Regions from separate parts of the Rhodococcus sp. NFXS4 genome, predicted to be linked through region 1. Evidence: predicted binding sites of a transcription regulator. Region 1 holds the regulator's gene; each other region holds the start of a gene.

Region 1 (4,832 bases):
ACGGCGCCTGGGTCGGATGGGCCGGTGTCCCCGACGTCGACGTCGACCCGTTCGAGGACGACGGCCTCGAGTTGGTCCCGGTCCCGCTCTCGCAGCAGGAGGTCGCCGACTACTACGAGGGCTTCTCCAACGCCACCCTGTGGCCGCTCTATCACGACGTAATCGTCCGGCCCGTCTACGACCGGAGCTGGTGGGACGCCTACGTCGAGGTGAACCGACGCTTCGCCGAGGCCACGTCCAAGGCGGCCGCCGAGAACGCCACCGTGTGGATCCAGGACTACCAACTCCAGCTGGTCCCGAAGATGCTGCGCATGCTGCGCCCCGATCTGACGATCGGCTTCTTCCTGCACATCCCGTTCCCGCCCGTCGAGCTGTTCATGCAGATGCCGTGGCGCACCGAGATCGTCGAGGGCCTGCTGGGCGCGGATCTCATCGGCTTCCATCTGCCGGGCGGCGCGCAGAACTTCCTCTACCTCGCACGGCGTCTCGCCGGCCAGCCGACCTCGCGCGGCAACATCGGAGTCCGCTCCAAACTCGGTGTGGTGCAGGTGGGTTTCCGGTCCGTGCGCGTGGGCGCCTTCCCCATCTCCATCGACTCGGGCGATCTCGACGAGAAGTCGCGGCGTAAGCCGGTGCGCGATCGTGCACGAGAGATGCGCGAAGAGCTGGGCAATCCGAAGACGATCATGCTGGGCGTCGACCGACTCGACTACACCAAGGGCATCGACGTCCGTCTCGAGGCGTTCCTGGAACTGCTGACCGAGGGCCGGGTGGATCCCGAGGACGTCGTGATGATCCAGCTGGCCACACCGAGCCGCGAGCGCGTCGAGAGCTACAAGCAGATGCGCGGTGAGATCGAGGGCATGGTCGGGCGCATCAACGGCGAGTTCAGCCGCGTCGGGCATCCGGTGGTGCACTACCTGCACCGCCCCATTCCGCGCGAGGAGCTCATCGCCTACTACGTGGCCGCCGACGTCATGCTGGTGACGCCCATCCGCGACGGCATGAACCTCGTCGCCAAGGAGTACGTGGCGTGCCGCAGCGACCTGGGCGGTTCCCTCGTGCTCAGCGAGTTCACCGGCGCCGCAGCCGAACTGCGCCAGGCGTACCAGTGCAACCCGCACGATCTGAACAGCGTCAAGGACGCGATGATGGCCGCGATCGAGCAGACGCCGGAATCGGGCCGACGCCACATCCGGGCGATGCGGCGGCAGGTCCTCGCGCACGACGTCGATCGCTGGGCGCGGTCGTTCCTCGCCGCGCTGGGACGCACCGGCGACGAGGAGCCCAACCAGATGATCTCCAACCGGGACATCGGTCAGGCGACGATGTGATGCGCGAAGACCGGTGACCGTGGTCGAAGCGCAAGTGGTGCAGTGCCATCGGCTGCGCCGTGATCTTCTGATCGTCCGCCTCGTCGGCGAGCTGGTTCCGTTCGCCGCGGGGCAGTCCGTCGCCGTGACGGTGCCCACCTCGCCGCACCTGCCTCGTCGGTACTCCCCCGCCCTACCCCCGTCGCGAGACGGCAAGTACGAGTTCCACATTCGCGAGGTACCGGCAGGCTGGGTCAGTCGCAGCATCGTCCGCGAGACCCGTGAGGGCGACATCTGGACTCTCGACGACCCGGCGGGCGACCTCCGTGTCGACGACACCGACGACGACGTCGTGATGGTCGCGGGCGGAACGGGTCTCGCACCGATGCGCGCACTGCTGCTGGGCCTGGCACGTCGGCCACGACCTCCGCGGGTGCGGCTCTACGTGGGAGGCAGGCACCCCCGCGATCTCTACGCCGCCGACATGCTGTCCCTGATGGCGCGATCATCGCCATGGCTCACGGTGATCCCGGTGGTGGACGAGCCCGTGGACCCGCCGTACCGCGACGAGTTCTTCGATGCCGCCGAGGCCGTGCGGCTGCAGACGGCACCCGACTCCGGCTTCGCACCTCACGAGTACCTCGTCGGCCGCGTCGGCGAGGTGGTGGCGCGGCGCGGGCCGTACCTGTCGCAGCGCGTGCTGGTGTGCGGATCACCGGCGATGTCGAGCTTCACGACGCGTGCCCTGGTGACGACGGGAACCCCGGCGGAGAACATCCGCACGGGGTGACGGTCAGGTCTGCTTCGGGTTGCGCGGCGTCCACACGACGAGCGCGTTACTGCGTTGCACCGGAACGAGATCGCGTCGGTACCCGGCGTGAACCTTGGCCAGCTCGGTCGCCATCTCGGTGACGCGGGCCTGCAGCGCCTCCACCTGATTGGTGAGTTCGATGATGCGCTTGATACCCGCCAGATTGACGCCCTCGTCCTGCGAGAGACGCTGCACCTCGCGAAGCAGCGCGACGTCGCGCGGAGAGTACCGTCGCCCACCGCCGGTGGTGCGGAACGGCGTCACCAGTCCGAGACGGTCGTAGGTGCGCAGTGTCTGGGCGTGCATGCCGGCGAGCTCGGCGGCGACGGAGATGACGAAGATCCGGGCATCCGGGTCCGCGCCTGCGTCGCGCGCATCCTGCGGATCGCTGGACGTCCGAGTCATCTCATCTCTCCTCTCGCATCAGAACCGTCAGGCTCCGGGCCACCCGGAGCGGGGATCGAAACCACTCGCCTTCTCCGCCGCAGCGTAGGCCTCGAGGGCATCGCGTGCCGCGTCGTCCAATTCGGACGGCACGGCCACCTTCACCGTGACCAACAGGTCACCGATCTTCGACTTCTTGGGAATGCCGCGACCCTTCACCCGGAAGGTGCGGCCGTCGACCGTTCCCGCCGGAACCTTCAGACCGACTCGGCCGTCGAGCGTCGGCACCGACAGCGTCGTGCCGAGCACCAGTTCGCTGTACGCGACGGGAACCGTGAGGGTGAGATCGTCACCCGTGCGGCCGAACACGGCGTCACTCTTCACGTGCACGGTCACCAGCAGATCGCCGGCGGCAGCGCCGCGCAGACCGGCCTCGCCTCGTCCGGCCACTCGGACACGTTGCCCGTCACTGACACCGGCGGGAACCCGCACCGTCACCGACCGGGTGCGGTTCTGCACGCCGGTGCCGCGGCAGTCGGTGCACGGATCGTCGATGATCGAGCCGGTGCCCCGGCAGTCGTCGCACGGCTCGCTGAAGCCGAACGCGCCCTGGTTGCGGCTGACCACACCGGCACCGTTGCACCGCGGGCAGACCCGCGGGCTCGTGCCGGGCTTCGCGCCGCTCCCGTGGCAGGTGGTGCACGACGACGGGCTCGTGATGGACAGCGGGACAGACGTTCCCACCGCCGCGTCACGGAAGTCGAGTGTCACCTCGGCCGCGAGATCACTCCCACGCCGGGGACGTGACGACGCGGCCTGGGTACGACCACCGGCCGCGCCACGGTTGAACAACCCGCCGAACAGATCACCGAGATCGGCTCCGCCACCGGCACCTCCGAAGAGGTCACCGACGTCGAACCCGCCGGCCGTACCCCCGCCGCCGAAGTTGGTTCCGCCGCCCGGCGAGAACCCGCCCCGGCCGAAACCACCACTGGCGAACAGTGATCGGGCCTCGTCGTACTCCTTGCGCTTCGCGGGGTCGGAGAGCACCGCATTGGCCTCGCTGACCGCCTTGAAGCGCTCCTCCGCTTTCGCGTCCCCCGGATTGGAGTCCGGATGGTTGTCGCGCGCGAGCTTGCGGTACGCCTTCTTGATCTCGTCCTGCGACGCGGAGGAGGAGACGCCCAGCTCCTTGTAGAAGTCCTTCTCTATCCACTCCCGTTGGCTCACCGGTCGCCTCCTCCTCTCACATCACATCTTCGTTGTGGTCGAACTATGCCTGGTCGGATGCCACGTCGGCGCCCGAACCGTCGACGACGGCGACCATGGCGGTGCGCAGAACTCGATCACGCACCTTGTACCCCTTGCGGAACACGCTGCCGACGACAGGATCGGTGCCGTCACCCTCGTGCTGCACGGCCTCGTGCAGCGCAGGGTCGAACGCGTCGCCCTCGTCACCGAAGGCGACGAGACCCTGTGCGGTGATGACGGATTCGAGCTTGTCCGCCACCGACTTCAGCGGCCCCGTCTCGAGGTCACCGTGCTTGCGCGCCCGATCGAGATCGTCGAGCACACCCAGCAACTCGGCCAACACCGACGCCTTGGCGTTGTCGATGTCCACCTGCTTGTCCCGAGCGACGCGTCGCCGGTAGTTGGCGAACTCGGCGCTGAGGCGCTGCAGGTCGGCCGTCCGCTCGGACAGCTCGTCCCTCTCGGGTGCAGTCTCGGAATCCACGGAACCCTCGGACATCTCTGCCTCGAGAACCTCTGCTTCGTCCTCCACGTCACCGGGCTGGGGCGCCGTGGCGGAGCCCGCGAGGGACTCCTCCACGGCGGGGTCGACGTCGGGTGCGTCTACCTTCCCGGTGTCCTCAGCACTCACTTCTTGTCCGTGTCGACCGGCTCGTCCACGACCTCGGCGTCGACGACATCGTCGCTACCGTCGGTCGGGGCGGCGCCGTCGGCACCTGCTCCGTCGGCTGCTGCCGACTCGTACAGTGCCTGACCCAGAGCCTGCGACTCCGTGCTCAGCTTCTCCACCGCTGCCTTGATGGCAGCGATGTCGGTGCCGTTCAGAGCAGTGCGAGCCTCGGCGATGGCCGACTCGACCTTCTCCTTGGTCTCCGCAGGAACCTTGTCCTCGTTGTCCTTGACGAACTTCTCCGTCTGGTAGACGAGCGACTCGGCCTGGTTGCGGGTCTCGGCCTCCTCGCGACGGGTCTTGTCCTCCTCGGCGTGAGCCTCGGCGTCCTTGACCATGCGCTCGATCTCCTCCTTGGAGAGGCCGGAGCCCTCCTGGATCTTGATCGTGTTCTCCTTGCCGG
Region 2 (4,832 bases), 880 kb from region 1:
CCGTACCCGCATCGAGCAACGCCACGACCGCGATGATGACGGCCAGCACGAGGACCGTCCCGTACGCGCTGCCCTGCACGATCGCGTCCACGACACGGCCGGCCAGCACGGGCGTCGCGACGGCCAGGACCGCCGCGACGACGCTGAGGATCAGGAACCCGACGAGCAGGGAGCGCAGGGGTCGCGCGAACACCATGATCCGCCGCACGGTCACCCGGGAGAACGGCCGATGATCGTCGCCGTTGGTGTGCATCGATCGGTACATCTGGTTCCACGCGGTCATTTCCATACTCATGTGGAACCTCCTGTTACTCGTCACGATCTCTGCACACCCACGGCGCGGCCCGTTCACCTGCACTGAGGGCAACCCCCGCGCTGCCCCGCTCATTCCGTGGTCAGGCCGCGGCGACCTGCTCCCGCGCAGGTTCGAGGGCTTGGGCGACGATATCGGCGACGTCCGACATGGGCCGGACGTCGACGGCAGCCCGTACCTCGGCCGGCACGTCGTCGAGATCGGGCTCGTTCCGCGCGGGAACGAACACGGTGGTGAGTCCGGCGCGCTGAGCGGCGAGCAACTTCTGCTTCACCCCACCGATCGGGAGTACCCGACCGTTCAGCGAGACCTCGCCCGTCATCCCGACGTCGGACCGCACGGGTCGCCCCGTCGCCATCGACACCAGCGCGGTGACCATCGTGACGCCCGCGGACGGGCCGTCCTTCGGTACGGCGCCGGCCGGCACGTGGATGTGGATCGCCTTGTCCAGCGCCGTGGGGTCCACCCCGAGTTCCGCCGCGTGCGACCGCACGTAGGAGAGCGCGATCTGCGCCGACTCCTTCATGACGTCGCCGAGCTGACCGGTGAGAGTGAGACCGGCGGTGTCACCCGTCGAGCTCGCCTCGATGAACAGGACGTCGCCGCCCAGACCGGTCACGGCCAGGCCCGTCGCGACACCGGGGACCTCGGTGCGTTCGTGTGCCTCGGGGGTGAAGCGGGGCCGTCCGAGGTAGGTGACCAGATCGGGCTCGTCCACCGTGATGGGCCGCTCGTCCTGCGCCAGCACGGTCGCCACCTTGCGCAACGCCTTCGCCAGCAGTCGCTCGAACTGACGGACACCGGGCTCACGGGTGTAGTCGGCGGCGATCGTGCGGAGTGCAGCGTCCGTGACGGTCACCTCGGCATCGGTCAGTGCAGCACGGTCGACCTGCCGCGGAAGCAGGTGGTTCCGTGCGATGACGACCTTGTCGTCCTCGGTGTAGCCGTCGATGGTCACCAGTTCCATACGGTCCAGCAGCGCTGTCGGAATCTGGTCGATCACGTTGGCGGTCGCCAGGAACACCACGTCCGACAGGTCGAGATCGAGGTCCAGGTAATGGTCCCGGAACGTGTGGTTCTGAGCCGGATCGAGCACCTCGAGCAGCGCCGCCGCGGGGTCACCGCGGAAGTCCGACCCGATCTTGTCGATCTCGTCCAGCAGGACGACGGGATTCATCGAGCCTGCCTCGGCGATCGCACGCACGATCCGGCCCGGCAAAGCTCCGACGTACGTACGCCGGTGTCCGCGAATCTCGGCCTCGTCGCGCACGCCACCGAGGGCGACGCGAACGAACTTGCGGCCCAAAGCCTTCGCCACCGACTCACCCAGCGAGGTCTTGCCGACGCCGGGAGGACCGGCCAGCACCATGACGGCACCGGATCCACGTCCGCCCACCACCGTCAGACCGCGTGAAGCGCGCCTCGACCGGACGGCCAGGTACTCGGTGATGCGGTCCTTCACGTCGTCGAGTCCGTGGTGGTCGGCATCGAGAACGGCGCGCGCTGCCACGATGTCCGTGCTGTCGTCGGTCGTCACCGTCCACGGCAGTTCCAGGACCGTGTCCAACCACGTTCGGATCCAACCACTCTCGGGACTCTGATCGCTCGAGCGCTCCAGCCGGCCCACCTCGCGCAGCGCCGCCTCACGAACCGAGTCGGGCAGGTCTGCGGATTCGACGCGTCCGCGGTAGTCGTCGGCACCGTCGGGCTCGCCCTCGCCCAGCTCCTTGCGGATGGCGGCGAGTTGCTGGCGCAGCAGGAATTCCTTCTGCGTCTTCTCCATGCCGTCGCGGACGTCGCCGGCGATCTTGTCCGTCACCTCTACCTCGGCGAGGTGGTCGGTGGTCCACTCGGTCAGCACCGTCAATCGTGCTGCCACGTCCGGGGTCTCGAGCAACTGTCGCTTCTGGACATCGGTGAGCCACGACGCGTAGCCGGCGGTGTCGGCCAGCGCGGACGGGTCCGAGAGCTTGTTCACCGAGTCGATGACCTGCCATGCCTCGCGGCGCTGCAACATGGCCAAAACGAGCTTCTTGTACTCCGCGGCGAGAGTCCGTACGGCGTCCGTCGGCTCCGGCTCGGACACCGGCTCGGCCTCCACCCAGAGGGCCGCGCCGGGGCCGCTCACGCCGGACCCGATGTGCGCACGCTTCTCCGCCTTCAGCACCGCAGCCGGCTCACCGGTCGCGAGACGGCCGACCTGCACGATCGTCGCCACGACGCCGTAGGCGGGGTAGCGGTCGTCCAGTCGTGGGGCGATCAGCAGAGTGCCGTCGGCGCTGGTCCGCGCGGCGTCGACCGCAGCGCGGGCAGCGTCGTCAAGTTCGACCGGCACGACCATGCCGGGCAGGACGACGGGGTCGGTCAGGAACAGAACGGGCAGGCGAGTCGATTCGCTCATGGGGTCCTCCAAAGTTCAGCGTGATCAGCTCAACTTGGCGGTGGGCCCCGGTGTTCCCGCAGATGAGGGCGTTCGCTGGAGGCGGACATGGCGGGGGCCGAGAGTGGTTCCCGCAGGCATTCCATGCTCCCGCAGCGGCTGCAACCACTACGGCGAGGCGGAACACCCGCGGGAACGGTCAGCCGGCGGCGCTCACTCGCTCAGCGTCACGTCCACGCCGGTGACGGTCTTGAGGAACGGGCAGATCGAGCGGGCCTGCTCCAGCACGTCGCCCGGGTTGTCGACGCCCGGCAGTGTCACGCCGAGGCGGTAGGTCGCGTCGTAGCCCGCACCGTCGGCGGAGGACAGCGTCACCTGTCCCTCCACCGACGCGCCGTCGAGGGATCCCCCCGCGGTACCGACGGCGATGCGCAGCGATTCGAGCAGGCAGGAGCTCAGTGCAGCGGCCATCAGCTGCTCGGGGTTGGTGGCCCCACCCGGACCGCCGAGGTCGGAGGGCTCGTGGACATCGAGGGAGAGCACGTCGTCGCTCGAGGAGATCGATCCGTCGGTGGCGGTGACAGTGGCGGTGTACAGGTCTTGGCTCATGCCTGCCGGGTGTCCGCGAACTGCTGTCCGCAAACCATCGAGGTCACGAGTGCTCGGCGAGAAAGCCGAGCACCTCGTCCTCGAACTTGCGCGGCTCGTCGAGAAACAGTGCGTGACTGCTGTTCTCGAACACGACGGTGCGCGCGCCGGGAATCGTGTCACCCACGTACTGTGCCGCTTCCCACGGGAACGCCTTGTCGTGCTTGCCCACCATGACCAGCGACGGCAGATCGAGTGTCGGCAGCAGATCGCGCCAGTCGTGATGGGTGTGGTCCGCCATCACCGCGTTGCGCGCGTCCGAGGGCATCTTCGTCATCTCCGCGAGGAGGACCTCGACACGCTCGGCGGGGAGGTCGGTGGCGGTGATCTCGTCGAGCTGTTCGCGGTCGAAGTTCTCGCGGTCGTACGTCACACGGCCCTGCACCGCGGCCAGCGACGCGTCGTCGAAGATGCTGGTGTGCGCCAGAGTCCACTCGGGCGTCCGGTACTGCCGCGGAGTCTGCGCGACGTAGATCGCCTGCGCCAACAGGTCGTTGCCGAACAGTTCCTGGTAACTCCAGATCACCGGACAGCCCAGCGACCACCCCAGAACGGTGACGTCCGTCAGCTCCAGGCCCACGAGCAGATCGCGGAGGTCCTTGGCCAACCTCGACACCCGGTAACCGTGGCCCGGGTCCTCCGAATCACCGTGTGCGCGCATGTCGACGGTGATCACTCGGGCGTGCTCGGCGAGTCGATCGACACTGCCGTCGAAGAATCGGCCGCTGAATCCCCACCCGTGCAGCATCACGAGCGGCCGCCCCGTTCCCTGATCGGTGTAGTGCAGGACTGTGCCGTCGCTGACGGTCCACGTACTCATCCTGCTGAGATACCCCACCGGACACCTGCGGTAACGGTGCGATCACGCACCCACGCCGAAGGTGCCGTCCGGCGCTACAGTGCGAGACACCAGCCGAGTCGCCCGTCAGGAGAGACCAGTGAGCGGTCCCACGCCCGAGTACGGCCAGCAGCCCGAGTACGGCGGGCAACCGCCGTACGGCCAGCAGCCTCAGTACGGTCAGCAGCCCGGTTCCGGCGGGCAGTACCCACCACCCGGCGGCTACGACGGCGGCTACGGCCAGCCCCCGGTCAGCCCGAAGAACGGCGTGGGAATCGCGGCGCTGATTCTCGGCATCCTGTCGATCCTGGCCTTCTGGACCTTCGGATTCGGCATCTTCCTGGGCATCATCGCCGTGGTGCTCGGCGTGCTCGGCCGCGGCCGAGTCAAGCGCCGCGAAGCCACGAACGGCGGCGTCGCCACGACGGGGCTGGTGCTGGGTGTCCTCGGCATCATCGGTGGCGCGGTGTTCATCGCCCTGACCGTATGGGTGTTCAACGAGGTGGGAGTCGGCGACCTCGCGACCTGCCTCAGCGACGCCGGTGGCGACGCGACACGGGTCGAGCAGTGCCAGCAGCAGTTCACCGACAATCTGGAGAACCAGTTCTCGGTGACCCTGACGCCCGCTCCGACGCCGTGACAGGTGCGGAAGG
Region 3 (4,832 bases), 220 kb from region 1:
GTCGCCACCCGCACCGAGATTCGAGGTGAGGATCAGGATCGTGTTGCGAAAGTCCACCGTTCGGCCCTGACCGTCGGTCAGACGGCCCTCGTCGAGCACGGCGAGCAGGATGTCGAACACGTCCGGGTGCGCCTTCTCGACCTCGTCGAACAGCACCACCGTGTACGGCCGACGACGCACGGCCTCGGTCAGCTGACCACCGGCCTCGTACCCGACGTATCCGGGCGGGGCACCGACCAGCCGAGCCACCGAGTGCTTCTCGCTGTACTCGCTCATGTCGATACGGATCATGGCGCGCTCGTCGTCGAACAGGAAGTCCGCCAACGACTTCGCGAGTTCCGTCTTGCCGACGCCCGTCGGTCCGAGGAACAGGAACGACCCGGTGGGCCGGTTCGGATCGGACACCCCGGCACGAGCGCGGCGCACCGCGTCGGACACGGCCTGGACCGCGTCGTCCTGACCGACGACACGCTTGCCCAGCTCGTCCTCCATGCGGAGGAGCTTCGCCGTCTCACCCTCGAGCATCCGGCCCGCGGGGATACCGGTCCACGCCGCGACCACGTCGGCGACGTCGTCCGGACCGACCTCCTCCTTCAACATCACGTCACCCTGGGGAACGGTGGCCGCGGTCTTCTCCGCGAGCTCCTTCTCCAGCGACGGGATGCGTCCGTAGCGCAGCTCCGCGGCCTTGCCCAGATCACCGTCGCGCTCGGCCCGCTCGGACTCGCCGCGCAGCGCTTCGAGCTGCTCCTTGAGGTCGCGCACCGAATCGATGGCGTTCTTCTCGTTCTGCCAGCGCGTGCTCAGTTCGGCCAGCTTCTCCTTGCTGTCCGCCAGCTCACCGCGCAGCTTCTCGAGACGGGTCTTCGACGCGTCGTCGGTCTCCTTGGCCAGCGCCATCTCCTCGATCTCGAGTCGGCGCACGACACGCTCGATCTCGTCGATCTCGACCGGACGCGAGTCGATCTCCATGCGGAGGCGGGACGCGGCCTCGTCGACGAGGTCGATGGCCTTGTCCGGCAGGAACCGTGAGGTGATGTAGCGATCCGACAGTGTGGCGGCGGCGACCAGGGCGGAGTCTGTGATGCGCACACCGTGGTGCACCTCGTACCGCTCCTTGAGGCCGCGCAGGATGCCGACCGCGTCGTCCACGGACGGCTCACCGACCAGCACCTGCTGGAACCGGCGCTCGAGTGCGGCGTCCTTCTCGATGTACTTGCGGTACTCGTCGAGCGTCGTGGCGCCCACCAACCGCAGCTCACCACGCGCGAGCATCGGCTTGATCATGTTGCCCGCGTCCATGGCGGACTCGCCCGTCGCGCCCGCACCGACGATGGTGTGCAGCTCGTCGATGAACGTGATGACCTGGCCGGCCGAGTTCTTGATGTCGTCGAGCACGGCCTTGAGCCGCTCCTCGAACTCACCGCGGTACTTGGCGCCCGCGACCATCGATCCCAGGTCGAGCGACACGACGGTCTTGCCGCGCAAGCTCTCCGGGACGTCGCCGGCGACGATGCGTTGCGCGAGGCCCTCGACGATCGCGGTCTTGCCGACGCCGGGCTCACCGATGAGCACCGGGTTGTTCTTGGTACGGCGCGAGAGCACCTGCACCACACGACGGATCTCGGTGTCGCGACCGATGACCGGATCGAGCTTGCCGCTGCGTGCGGCCTCGGTGAGGTCGGTCGAGTACTTCTCCAGAGCCTGGTACGTCGCCTCCGGGTCCGGGCTCGTGACGCGGGCACTGCCACGCACGGTGGTGAACGCCTCGCGCAGCGCCGCCGGTGTCGCCCCGTTCCTCTGGAGCAGCGTCGCGACATCGGAATCGCCCGTCGAGAGTCCGACCACCAGGTGCTCGGTCGGGACGTACTCGTCGTCGAGTTCGGTGGCCAGCTGTTGAGCGGCGGTGATCGCGCCCAGCGCGTCACGTCCGAGCTGCGGCTGGGTGGTGGAGCCGGTGGCCGACGGCATGCGGTCCACCAGAGTCTGCGCCTGCGAGCGGATCGCGCTCGGGTCGACGCCGACAGCCTTCAGCAACGGCGCGGCGATGCCGTCCGTCTGGTCGAGCAGTGCGACGAGCAGGTGAGCCGGCCGGATGTCCGGGTTGCCCGCTGCGGATGCCGACTGCAGTGCAGCGGTCAACGCTGCCTGGGTCTTCGTGGTGGGAGTGAACGAGTCCACCGGTCACCTTCCTTCGGGTCGAACGGGTGTGTCGACGAGAACAACCTTAGTTGACTTGAGTCTATTCCGCTCAAGTTTGTTGACGCCGCATCACGCAGGAGGGCGCCGCCCAGCGCGCTGGCCGTGACCGGACACGACCACTACTCTCGGACACACCACTCGCGCACGAACCCGTCACCCGCCACGACCATCGAAGGTGCCCATTGCTGGACCCGCAGGCCCTGGCGCGAGTGCGCGCCGGAGTTGCCTCCGCGCTGTCCGACGACGGCGCGGACACCGTGGCCGGCGCCTTCTACGCTCGGCTGTTCGCCGAGTACCCCGATTTCCGCGGCTTCTTCCCCGCCGCCATGGATCAGCAGCGGCACCGCCTGCTGCGCGCCGTCGACCACGTCGTCCGGCACCTCGACGACCGCGACTTCCTGCCCTTCCTGCATCAACTCGGGCGTGACCACCGCAAGCACGGCCTGACCGGCGCGCACTTCCTCGCCGCCCAGAACGCGCTGGTCGACGCGTTCCGCACCACGGCGGACCCGGACGTCTGGACAGACGAGACCGACGCGGCGTGGCGCCGCGTGGTGTCGATGATCTGCAACTCGATGGCCGTCGGGGCCGACACCGAGGACCTGCCGCCGTACTGGGGAGCGACGGTGGTCGAGCACCATCGCGTGCTCGACGACCTCGCGATCGTGCGCCTGCAGACGGACGCCGACATTCCCTTCGCCGCCGGCCAGTATCTCAGCGTGCAGATCCCGCAGCGTCCACGTATGTGGCGGTACCTCTCCCCCGCGATCGCACCCAACGACTACCGCGGCATCGAGTTCCACGTCCGGCGAGTGTCGGCCGGCTGGGTGAGTCCGGCCATCGTCTCGGAGACCACAGTGGGCGACCGCTGGCTGCTCGGGCCGCCGCTGGGCGGACTCAGTGTGGACACGTCGCCGGGCAGCGAGGACGTGCTCATGATCGCGGGTGGCACCGGCATCGCCCCCCTGCGTGCGCAGCTGATGGACATGGCGATGCGGAGCCGTAATCCGCGGGTGCATCTGTTCGTGGGCGGCGAGTATCCGAGCGACCTCTACGACCTGGACACGCTGTGGAACCTGGCACGCACCAACCCGTGGCTCACCATCGTGCCGGTCGTGGAGCAGCCCGAGGAGCCGTGGTGGCGGCCCGGTCCGGCACGCGAGTTCCCACCGGGCATGAACCACACCATGGTGGGCAAGCTCGGGCAGGTGGTCACGCGGTTCGGATCGTGGGCCGATCGGCAGATCCAGGTGTGTGGGTCACCGTCGATGGTGCGCACCACTCTGTACGCACTGCGCAAGGTGGGGACGCCGATGCAGAACGTCCAGCACGATCCCCTGGGTCAGTGAGGGTGCGCGTGCGCCAGGCGGCGTAGCGGAGGCACCGTCTGTGGCGGCTGCTTGCGGGGCGGGAGCACGCTCAGCAACCGGGTGGTCGACGCGGTGACCTCGGCCACGGCGGTCTCGAAGGCGTCCCGGTTCGCGTCCGACAGTGTGCGGAGTCCGCTGACCTTGCGCACGTACTGACGCGCGGCCGCCTCGATCTCCTCGTCCGTCGCCGCAGGCTCGAGGCCGCGCAGTTCGGTGATGTTTCGGCACATGCGAATCACGGTAGACCGGGCACCGTCCGAGGGGAACACCCGAAGAGCTTTACGCTGTACAGGCACCGCGTCGGATAATGTCCACCAATTCAAGCTTCGTGCAGTTTTCGATCACCGTGAATTCATCTGTTCAACCGATTGCGCGCTGATCGGAAAGCGCATTTCCCAGCATCCGCTCGGGCGCCGACAAACCACCCCAGACGCCGTACGGCTCACCGGCGGCCACCGCGTAATCACGGCACCGCATCAGCACGGGGCACTGCTCGCAGACCCGTTTGGCCTGCTCCTCGCGGGCTGTTCTCTTATGTCCCCGTTCACCTTCCGGATGGAAGAAGACGGCAGAATCCATACCGCGGCACAATCCGTTCAACTGCCACTCCCACGTCGTGGCAATCGGCTCGGGTAACTGGACGGGCTTCGACATGACGCTCCTCGTTGTTCGCCTCGTATGCGACGTCACGCTCTCAGTATTACATTACGAACAATCGTCCAAAAAGTTAATGCGAATAGTCGTGACACACGATTTCCAGTCATCGCGAGTCACAGACACCCTCGCGGCCGCTCCTCGGACCTCTCTCCCCGATGAGGCGAGCAGGGCCCCCGTCGCCTAGGTTTGACCGAGTGAGAAGCCCCGGTCACCGTCCAGGTCGTGCGCTGTGAGCGCTGTGGACCTCCCCCTCGACCTTCGCCGCGCCCTCGTCGGCGTCGCGCGGGTGCCGAGACTGCTGGTCGCCTCCGACTACGACGGCACCATGGCGCCGTTCGTCTCCGACCCGCAGAAGGCGTTCCCGCTGCCCGAATCGGTCCGCGCACTCCGCGCTCTCGCCGGTCTCGACGGCACCCAGGCTGCTGTGATCTCGGGGCGCGCGCTGCGTGACCTGGCGATCCTCTCCCGCCTGCCCGTCGAGGTCCAGCTCGTGGGCAGCCACGGGTCCGAGTTCGACGCCGGCTTCGTCACCGAGCTCGGCGGCGAGGCGACGGCACTGCTCGAGCGCGTGGTCGCCGAGCTCCGCACGGTCGCGTCCCGCGG

Evidence for each region. The regulator HspR, encoded in region 1, represses chaperone genes until heat shock. The targets are predictions, from matches to a motif close to ANNTGAGTNNNNNNNACTCANNT.
Region 2: lon (endopeptidase La) is a predicted target of HspR. The motif match lies at 2,727-2,749, and genes of this name have one in related genera.
Region 3: clpB (ATP-dependent chaperone ClpB) is a predicted target of HspR. The motif match lies at 2,235-2,257, and genes of this name have one in related genera.

The regions. Positions count from the first base shown of each region.
Region 1 is NZ_CP192221.1:4,054,381-4,059,212, forward strand. Features, by position in the region: gene J4E04_RS19150 (alpha,alpha-trehalose-phosphate synthase (UDP-forming)) at 1-1,334, shown strand, start outside; gene J4E04_RS19155 (FAD-binding oxidoreductase) at 1,348-2,103, shown strand; gene J4E04_RS19160 (heat shock protein transcriptional repressor HspR) at 2,107-2,529, opposite strand; gene dnaJ (molecular chaperone DnaJ) at 2,557-3,738, opposite strand; gene grpE (nucleotide exchange factor GrpE) at 3,782-4,390, opposite strand; gene dnaK (molecular chaperone DnaK) at 4,387-4,832, opposite strand, start outside.
Region 2 is NZ_CP192221.1:247,528-252,359, reverse strand. Features, by position in the region: gene J4E04_RS01225 (ABC transporter ATP-binding protein) at 1-295, opposite strand, end outside; gene lon (endopeptidase La) at 396-2,714, opposite strand; gene J4E04_RS01215 (OsmC family protein) at 2,907-3,302, opposite strand; gene J4E04_RS01210 (alpha/beta fold hydrolase) at 3,346-4,161, opposite strand; gene J4E04_RS01205 (DUF4190 domain-containing protein) at 4,280-4,819, shown strand.
Region 3 is NZ_CP192221.1:4,278,290-4,283,121, forward strand. Features, by position in the region: gene clpB (ATP-dependent chaperone ClpB) at 1-2,181, opposite strand, end outside; gene J4E04_RS20195 (globin domain-containing protein) at 2,388-3,551, shown strand; gene J4E04_RS20200 (DUF2277 domain-containing protein) at 3,545-3,802, opposite strand; gene J4E04_RS20205 (WhiB family transcriptional regulator) at 3,933-4,226, opposite strand; gene otsB (trehalose-phosphatase) at 4,459-4,832, shown strand, end outside.